DNA from 4 places in the Dialister sp. i34-0019-2H8 genome. Region 2 is predicted to be linked to each of the others. Evidence: riboswitches for the same ligand, from Rfam matches in the RefSeq annotation. Region 2 holds a riboswitch; each other region holds the start of a gene.
The links. Region 2 has a riboswitch for cobalamin ahead of ACGG9R_RS03470 (hypothetical protein). Riboswitches for the same ligand answer to the same signal wherever they lie in the genome.
Positions count from the first base shown of each region.

Region 1: another riboswitch for cobalamin. It lies ahead of ACGG9R_RS05750 (hypothetical protein); the one in region 2 lies ahead of ACGG9R_RS03470 (hypothetical protein).
Region 3: another riboswitch for cobalamin. It lies ahead of ACGG9R_RS02055 (methylmalonyl-CoA mutase family protein); the one in region 2 lies ahead of ACGG9R_RS03470 (hypothetical protein).
Region 4: another riboswitch for cobalamin. It lies ahead of ACGG9R_RS10690 (TonB-dependent receptor plug domain-containing protein); the one in region 2 lies ahead of ACGG9R_RS03470 (hypothetical protein).

Region 1 covers NZ_BAABYQ010000001.1:1,336,194-1,338,395, reverse strand. Annotated here, with positions in the region: gene ACGG9R_RS05755 (DAK2 domain-containing protein) at 1-641, shown strand, start outside; cobalamin riboswitch at 857-1,032, shown strand; gene ACGG9R_RS05750 (hypothetical protein) at 1,145-1,501, shown strand; gene ACGG9R_RS05745 (hypothetical protein) at 1,543-2,202, shown strand, end outside.
Region 2 covers NZ_BAABYQ010000001.1:845,115-847,316, forward strand. Annotated here, with positions in the region: gene ACGG9R_RS03465 (OmpH family outer membrane protein) at 1-360, shown strand, start outside; cobalamin riboswitch at 1,006-1,183, shown strand; gene ACGG9R_RS03470 (hypothetical protein) at 1,410-2,202, shown strand, end outside.
Region 3 covers NZ_BAABYQ010000001.1:504,907-507,108, forward strand. Annotated here, with positions in the region: gene ACGG9R_RS02050 (hypothetical protein) at 1-463, opposite strand, end outside; cobalamin riboswitch at 668-842, shown strand; gene ACGG9R_RS02055 (methylmalonyl-CoA mutase family protein) at 1,137-2,202, shown strand, end outside.
Region 4 covers NZ_BAABYQ010000001.1:2,459,747-2,461,948, forward strand. Annotated here, with positions in the region: gene rnhA (ribonuclease HI) at 1-523, shown strand, start outside; cobalamin riboswitch at 738-921, shown strand; gene ACGG9R_RS10690 (TonB-dependent receptor plug domain-containing protein) at 1,014-2,202, shown strand, end outside.

The DNA of each region.
Region 1 (2,202 bases), 490 kb from region 2:
TCCTGACCGTGGTCTCTGGAGAAGGCTGGACAGAGCTTTTCGAAAAATCAGGCTGTGATGTTGTCTCCGGCGGCCAGTCCATGAATCCATCCGTGCAGGAACTCTCGGCAGGTATGGAAAATGGACAGTATGAGAAATATATCATCCTGCCAAATAACAAAAACATCATTCTTGCTGCGCAGCAGCTGAAGAAAATGCTTGGTGAAAAAGTCCATATCGTACCATCCACGAACCCGATGGAAGGGCTGGCAGCTGCTATGGTTTTTGATGGTAAGGCCACTATCGCGGAAAATCTTGATGCCATGGCCGATCGTCTTTCAGACATCAGGAGCGGTATGATCACGACCGCTGTACGTGACAGCATCGTCGGTGAATCCACCATTCACAAGGACGACTTCATGGGTCTTGTCAAAGGTTGTGAAGTCATCTCTGTACCGGAGCTTTCCGACTGCTTCATGCAGGTACTTGGTGAACTTATTGATGAAGATACCGAGATCGTCACCATTTACTTCGGAAAAGACCTTTCGGAAGAAGACTGTCAGAAAGAGATCGAGAAGGCAGAAAAAGCCTACCCGAATGTCACCTTTGAAATGTACGAAGGCGACCAGCCGCTGTATCCGATGTTTATCGCAGCAGAATAAGGAACATGAAAAGCAGAGCGAGAGCTCTGCTTTTTTTTTATGGGAATGATGAGGTTCTTTACACAAACACCGAATACATCTGACGCTGCGATTGAATCAGCGTTTCTTCAGGTTATCAGGATTTGAAGGGATAACGCACAGCCATCGAAAAGTACGCATCGGCTGCTTATGTCGGCCCTCCAGCATCATAGGACAATAAAATCTCTTGACATTAGTGGGAAATAAGAATATCCTATGAAAAGGTTAGTGAGTGATATTTACAGGGGAATCCGGTGAGACTCCGGAACTGTTCCGCAACTGTATAGGGAGTTTTCTCATGGCAATTCCTTCGCACGGACATGGGAGAGCAGGGAACCAAGTCAGAGCGCCTGAAAGATGTAGTCCGATCGTAAGCCATCGAGAGAGTGGCCGCAGGATCTTGGGATGGAGAAGTCCATCCTGACTTCGTGCGGCTTTTTTAGGTGTTACAGCGATGAATTTCTCATTTTTAAGGAGGAATGAAAATGAAAAAGAAAATGGGTGCCTTTATTTTATGCTTCGCCCTTCTTGGTGCGGGATGCGTCTTTGCAGAGGAGGAGAAGACGAGCCCGGAGGTCGATCCGGCAGCGACACAGATGACAGAGGCATATCCATCTCCGGATGCCATCCTTCCGCCAGTGCCTGTACCGCCGGAGAAGGGGATCCAGGATGTAGCCGCTTTTCAAAAATATGCAGAAGAGGTGGATCTGTATGTGAAAGCCTGCCAGCACTACATTGACGGAGCGACAAATGGTGCGAATGCCATCATAGAAGCCAGAAATAAAGCTGTAAAAAAGGCACAGGAAGCGGTAGATGTGTACAATCGCTTTTTTGATAAATAATAAACTGTTCCAGTCAGATACATAGAAAAGGATATACTCCGATGAAACAACTGATCAGCTACTATCGTATGCCGGGTGACCGGGAGGAGGAGATCTCGCGTCTTATCCATGCGGAAGGTCTGGATGGGGTGGAAAACCTCATATATGGCAGTCAGGCGGGGAGTCCGCCATTTTTGCAAATCACCGTGGGAACGCATCTCAGGTACTGGCCCTATTGGATGGATTTCTATGAAGGGAATAAGGATCGTCTGTTTGAAATTTTTACAAATCAGGATAATATACGCCAAATGTATGGCGCAGAGGATAGAGAAGGCTGGATACAGGTCATCCGTGCGAATATCCGTGCAGCACTGGCTGAGAAGCCCCGCTATTTGGTCTGGCATGTGCAGGAGAGTACGCCTGAAGAGGCCTTTTCCTGGCGCTTCCGCCATACCGATGAAGAAGTTCTGGCAGCGACGGCAGAGCTCTATCAGTCTTTCCGCGATCTGATCCCGGACGGGGTATTCATTCTCTTTGAAAATATCTTCTGGCCGGGGCTTTACCGGCTTGAACCAGAGAAGGTGGAATACTTTTTCACAAGACTGGATGATCCCGCTCATACAGGCCTTATGTTTGACAGCGGACATTTCATGATCACGAATCCGGATCTGAAAAGCGAAAAAGAGGCCGCGCTCTATATCAGGGAATGCATGAAGCGGCTG
Region 2 (2,202 bases):
ATGGGGATGGCTGATGCAGCCACCGGCATCGTCAATGTGAATGTCGTCCTCTCCGGCAACGCCGCTTTCCAGAAAGCAGGAAAGACCGTAGCAGCAGAACAGCAGAAGCTGCAGAAGGAATACAACGAAAAATCCAAAGGCATGAACGATGCCGACAAGAAAGCCTTGGAACAGAAACTGAACCAGCAGCTCGCCCAGAAGGAAAATGAAGTCATGAAACCGATCCAGGACAACTTCAAGGCCGCTGTAGAAAAAGCAGCCAAAGCCAAGAAGATCGACACCGTCGTCGTCCCGGGCGGCATCATCTACGGCACCATCTCCGCTGACCTCACCGAAGATGTGAAAGCGAATATGAAATAAGGCGGCAGACAGTGCAGGCAATACCGCTTTGTGGTATGACCTCATAGCAGGTCAGCAGGTTCGGTAGGCTCCTTGGACGTGACGCACGAAAGCCGCTTTTCCCTCCTTCCTCTGGAAGGAGGTGGCGCGAAGCGCCGGAGGTTGGCCCCGCAATATGTAAGCTTAAAAGCAAGAATGGGTGACTGGTGAGTGAAATGCCAGCTCATGGCTTCTCCACCATCTATACTCTGCGGCGCTTTTCTATTTTATGCGCCGGACCACTCCTGTTGAACCTTCTGAACCCATAGAACCTTCTGAACCTTTTTCGCACGCAATCAAAGAGCGGCACGTACCGTGGAAAACCGTTTAAAGCTTACGCAGTTTTCGGGGCGATGCAGGGAGAGCACTTGTGATTTTCCCCTCCCAAGTGTTTCCTGCCTCGTCCCCTATGTAGAGCTTTCCCCTCTACATATCACTCCTTTTTCTCCTCTCTCTTTTTTCTTGAAAAAGCCCCTACAGATGTCAGCCTGACATCTGTAGGGGGCTTTTCATGTAGGATAATCTGATTGAATCAGTGCTTCCTTAAAGAAGTATCTTGAAATTGAAGGATTCTAAGATACTTCTTTAAGGAATTTATAAAATTTCAAAAATATTTCTTGACCGTATGACTATCATACAGAGTATCATGCATGTAAATCATAAAGGGAAACGAATGGGGAATACTGGTGAGAATCCAGAGCTGTCCTGCAACCGTATGGGGAAAAGAAGCAGTGTTACGTCTCTCACAAAGAGCTGCTTCTTTGAGGAACTCAGTCGGAGTGCCATGAAATTTCTTATATCCTATAAGAGTAAGCGATAAATCTTGCTTTTATGTGCAAAGACCTGCGAGGTATGGGTTGGATATCTTTTGCTACTTTTTAGTGTGTCAAAAGAATGTTCCAATTCGTACTTGGCAGTTTTTTATTTTCTTGAGATACGGAATATAGAGGTCATTGGATGTCAGGGTCACACCGATCCTGGATGAAGAATGAGCATCGTAAAGCGTGTCTCGCCAGAAAGGAGAACGGAAAATGCAAAGAAAGTGGGTAAAACGGATGATATTGGCGACCCTGTTTTTGGGAGGGGGCGCATTATTTCCTGCCGGGCAGCAGGCGCTGGCACAGGACGCAACGGCTACTACAGGCCGCTCCTATGCGGTTCTGATGGGAGACGAGGATGTGACGCTGAGCGGCTATAAAACATCCAATGTCTATCTTTGGAAGCATGAGAAGGAGGCTCCTGATCAGTTGATCGGCGGGTCTGTGACGGTATCCAGTGCTGGCTTACAGAATTCAGGTGATAAGGCAAGGATCACGCTGGTCACTGATAGTGATGGGTTAAATCTGTCCAATGACGCCCAGGTGAAACAGGTGCTGGGTGCTCTGGCAGATAAATTGACATACACCGCATATACCAAGGGCGAAAAGAATCTGGAAGGTACCGCAGAAATTTATGAAGGCTTGACCTTTGCTTCTGCTTCCAAGAAATTGTCTGCTCTGGATTTTGATGAAACTACGGGCAAGGCAAAATTGGCTGGAGAGGTCAAGACCCCGTATTCCGGCGTCTTAGGTGTTGATGATGAATATGAAAAACGAGGCATCAAACAGGCCGATGGGACATATCGTTTTCAGGAAGATGCGGTGATTCACCCAGGCTTCAACATCACAAAGGATGATAATTACCTGAGAGATTTTGCCTCTGTAATGATTGGCAAAGATACCACCATTGATATGACAGGTCATAATCTGGATGTCATCATGCATGGCAATATTTATAATGGCGGTGGTTTTACCAATCGTGCGGCAGCTTTGTATGTACCGGGAA
Region 3 (2,202 bases), 340 kb from region 2:
TGAGGATACGGAGCATGGTGAGGGAAGCCTGGAGGTAATCATAGTCCTTGGGGAAGGCACAGAGGATGCCGTAGCGGAAGAGAGACTCCTTTTCTTCGGGCGGCACCTGATGAACGGCGATCAGGATATCATCACGGCCATAAAGAGCGAGAGCACGCGAGAGGGCGACAGCATTCCTACCTCTGGCGTCACCGGTCGTGGTGTAGAAGACGAAGTGAACGTCATTGTCTGCGGCCCCCTTGGCAGCATCCTCCGGCTGCTGCGAGGGGCTGACGTCGACGTCCCAGCCGGAGTCAGCCAATGCATTGGCTGCCAGTTTTCGTTCTTCACGATCACTTTCGAGATCATTTTCCATTTCAATGAGGAGAACACGCGGGCGTCTGCCATCAAGTGCAGCAAATTCTTTAGAAAGCCGAAGGGCTTCTTCTCTGACGGTTTCTTTGGTTTTCGGATCGAGTGCCATGGTAAGCTCCTTGTATGAGAATAAAAATAATGATAATGAAATAAACTTTACATATAAATCTATTATAATATAAATCATGGCTGCTGTTCAATGCATAATTTGTGATTTCAGATACAATATTAGCAAGAAATGTATGAGACAGAGAAAAACATTGATTGACACTGAGAAGAATATGAATTATACTGAGACTGTAGTCATTTAGACAATTTCATATGGCTGGCAGATGCGAAAGCATAAAAGAGAATCCGGTCTAAGCCGGAGCGGTCCCGCCACTGTAAGGAGGAGTCTCTCACAGTTATGTCACTGGGCGAAAGTCTGGGAAGGCGTGAAGAGATGAGGAGCCCAAGCCAGGAGAACTATCTGCCAATGAATCACCGCGAAGGAAGTAGGGATCTATCCAAGACATGATTTGATTCTGTCTAAGATCAGGGCTTGTGAGAAGATCCGTATTTCCGTCAACCTGCGAGAGATGGGGAGGGGATTGAGATCGGTCCTGGTCTCATTATTTTCCGGCTGCCCCCACTGGGTCAGTCGTTTTTTTATGGTAGGACCAAGACGTGAACCTGAAGGAGGTGAACTTTCTGTCTGATTGAAATTGTCTAAAGGGGCGTTCTCTTGATTTGCGCTGGTAAGTCAGTGGGCGGCCATAAATTATTAAAGGAGGAACTATTTCATGGATGAAGTAACAAAAGCAACATCCGCGGAAAATCAGGAAAGACAGCTTACCGATAAGGAATTGGAAGCGATTCTGAAACAGTCGGAAGGCAAAACCGATTTCCCACAGGTCACATTTGATGAATTCACACCACCAACCTACGAGGAATGGGTAGATGCGTGCAACGCTCTTCTGAAGGGCAAACCGTTTGATAAGCTGATGTACACCAAGACGTATGAAGGTATCACTTTTAGCCCGATCTATACCCTGCGTACAGGTCCGGACGCACAGGATGCGATCCTGCCGACCGATGACTATCCGGGCATGGGGGACTTCATGCGCGGTCAGAAAGTCAATGGTTACAAAGAAGAACCATGGGGCATTGCGCAGTCCTGTGATGAAGCACTTCCAAAGGAAAATAATGAGCTCCTGAAACACGAAATCGATCGTGGTTCCACGGTATACAATGTACGCCTTGATGCATCCACTCTGCATGGCATTGATGTGACGGATGCTGAAAAACCAGGTGAAACCGGCGTTTCTCTGACCACTCTCGAAGATGTGCATAACCTTCTGGACGGTCTGGATCTTGCAAAGTATCCATTCATGATGTATACCGGCGAATCTGCACTGGCACCGCTTGCTATGGTGGCTGCCGCAGTCAAAGCACAGGGAAAAGATGTGTCCGCGCTTCATGGCGTGATCGGCGGAAGCCCGTTGACACAGCTGCTGACTGATGGCAAGAATAAGGAAAGCCTTGAAAAAGCATACGACCAGATGGCAGAGACCATCCGCTGGGCTCGCAAGAATGCACCGAGCGTAGCGACCGTATTCATCACTTCCGATGTATTCTCTCTGGGCGGCGCACAGGCCGTACAGGAAATCGCATATACCTTCGGCGTCGCTGTAGAGTATGTCCGTGAAATGCTGAAGAGAGGCATTTCGATCCATGATATCGCACAGTCCTTCTACTTCGGCTTCAATGTAGGCGCTACGTTCTTCATTGAAATTGCAAAGCTTCGTGCAGCTCGTCAGGTATGGTCGAACATCATGAAGGCTTTCGGTGCAGAAGAAGAAGATCGTT
Region 4 (2,202 bases), 1.6 Mb from region 2:
CTACGCCGAACCCATGGACATCAGCTGCATCTCCTACGACGGCAAGACCGAGCGCATCATCCTCCCCGAGACACTCATCATCTACACCGACGGCTCCTGCCTCGTGAACCCCAATGGGCCCGGCGGATTTGCCGCCGTCTTCCTCACTGCCGAGGGCAGCGAGCTCCTCACCCTCTCCGGCGGCGAGCCCGCCTCTACGAACAACCGCATGGAGCTCCGCGCCGCCTACGAAGCACTGAAGCTCCTGGATGACGGCATCCGCCGCACCATCACCTTCCACACCGACAGCAAGTACCTGCAGAAAGCCATCACCAACCGCTGGCTCTACAACTGGAAACGCAACGGCTGGCTCACCGCCGCCAAGACCCCCGTCTCCAATCAGGACCTCTGGAAAGCCCTGGACCGTGTCATGACGCCCCACCGCCTCACCTTCGAATGGGTCAAAGGCCATGTCGGGACAAAGTACAACGAAATGTGCGACACCCTTGCGAAAGGCGAAGCGATGAAGTTCAAGAAATGGTGACTGGGGACGCTCCTTCCCACTTTCTTTCATACCGCCAGTACCCTATCCGCCCCTTCGGGGCACCTTCCCCTCGAGGGGAAGGCTGACGATACGAGAATACCGTCATCTAAAATGCGGCGAAGCCGCCACCGGAACCCTTTGAACCTTGAACCCTCAATCATTAAAATTTCATTTCCCTTTTCTGCGTGAATGCTGTATAATACATACAGCATTTTTATATTGAATCAAAGAAGGTCTTTCAAAAAATCTTTGAAAGTAAAAAGAGAAGACGGCGCAAATCCGTCGCGGTCCCGCCGCTGTAAGGCTGAGCCCTCCTCACGATGTCACTGGGAAACCGGGAAGACGAGGACAGGCGAGGACGCCGAGCCAGAAGAACTGCCCTCTTTGATGAAGACAACTGATCCGCTGCGGATGGTGCGATGTATACCGGAAGCAGATGGCGCAGGTTGTTTTCAAGTTTCCATCCATACGGGATAAAGGAGGAAGTAAAATGAATCAGAAAATTTTGACAGCGTCTTTGGCAGCTCTTGTGCTTACCACAGGCGCTTTTAGCGTGCAGGCAGAAAGCACCCCCCCGAATTTTTATTCGTTAGATGAGGTGGTCGTTACTGCGAGCCGTACACCGGAAAAGAAGATCGACGCCAATGCGGATGTCGCAGTCGTAACTGCGAAGGACATTGCCACAAAACACTATAGTGATGTGACCGAAGCTATTCGTTCTGTACCCGGTGTCGCTCTTGGCTCTCAGAATGCCTCTAGCCAGATTTCTTTCACCAATCCACTAACAATCAATGGTAGCCAAAATGTAGTTATCATGGTTGATGGTATGAGAATCAACACCAATGGTGTTATGAGCAGAACCACCGCTTTAGGCACCTTGACCAACATGAACTCCATCGACCATATTGAGATATTGAAAGGAGCCGCGTCTACTCTCTACGGCAGTGATGCGCAAGGTGGTGCCATCAACATCATCACAAAAAAGCCAGAAGACGGTCAGGTACACACAAAGCTCGATCTCTCCCGTGCCAGCTATAATGGAGAAAAGTATGGTATCTATAACGAAGGTAGCAGCAATGGTTTTTTCTGGACAGTAGATGCTCACAAAGAATTACAGGGCACGTACAAGGACGGCTGGGATCGTCATACCATCAATCACTTGAACGCGAAATCAATTTCCACTAAATTTGGATATGACTTTGGCAATGACTCCAATCTCGTTTTCAATTATGAAAAATATAAATTAGACTATACGCGCCCCGATGGCGGCACTACCAGCACACAAGCTGATCACGGTAAAAAAGATAATGACCGTATCAGCCTGCAATATAACGCAAAAATCAGCGATCGTGTTTCTAATCAGTTCTCAATCTACAGAAATCAAAATCGCATCGAAGATAACTATAACAACCTCACAAACATAGCAGATGGAAGTGGCTATACAGATATCCACATGAAGACCACCGGTATCTCCGATCAACTCACTTATAAAGGAAACGACCAAACAATTATCGGTGGCTTCGATTGGTACAAAGATGAGATTCCTCATTATAAATATTCTTACGGTGGTGGATCCCCTGCTAAGGAGTCTCCGGAAGAAGGTGCCAGCGTAACCACTACTGCCTTCTATGTGCAGGATAAATGGGACATCACAGACAAGTGGAATGTAACCCCAGGCA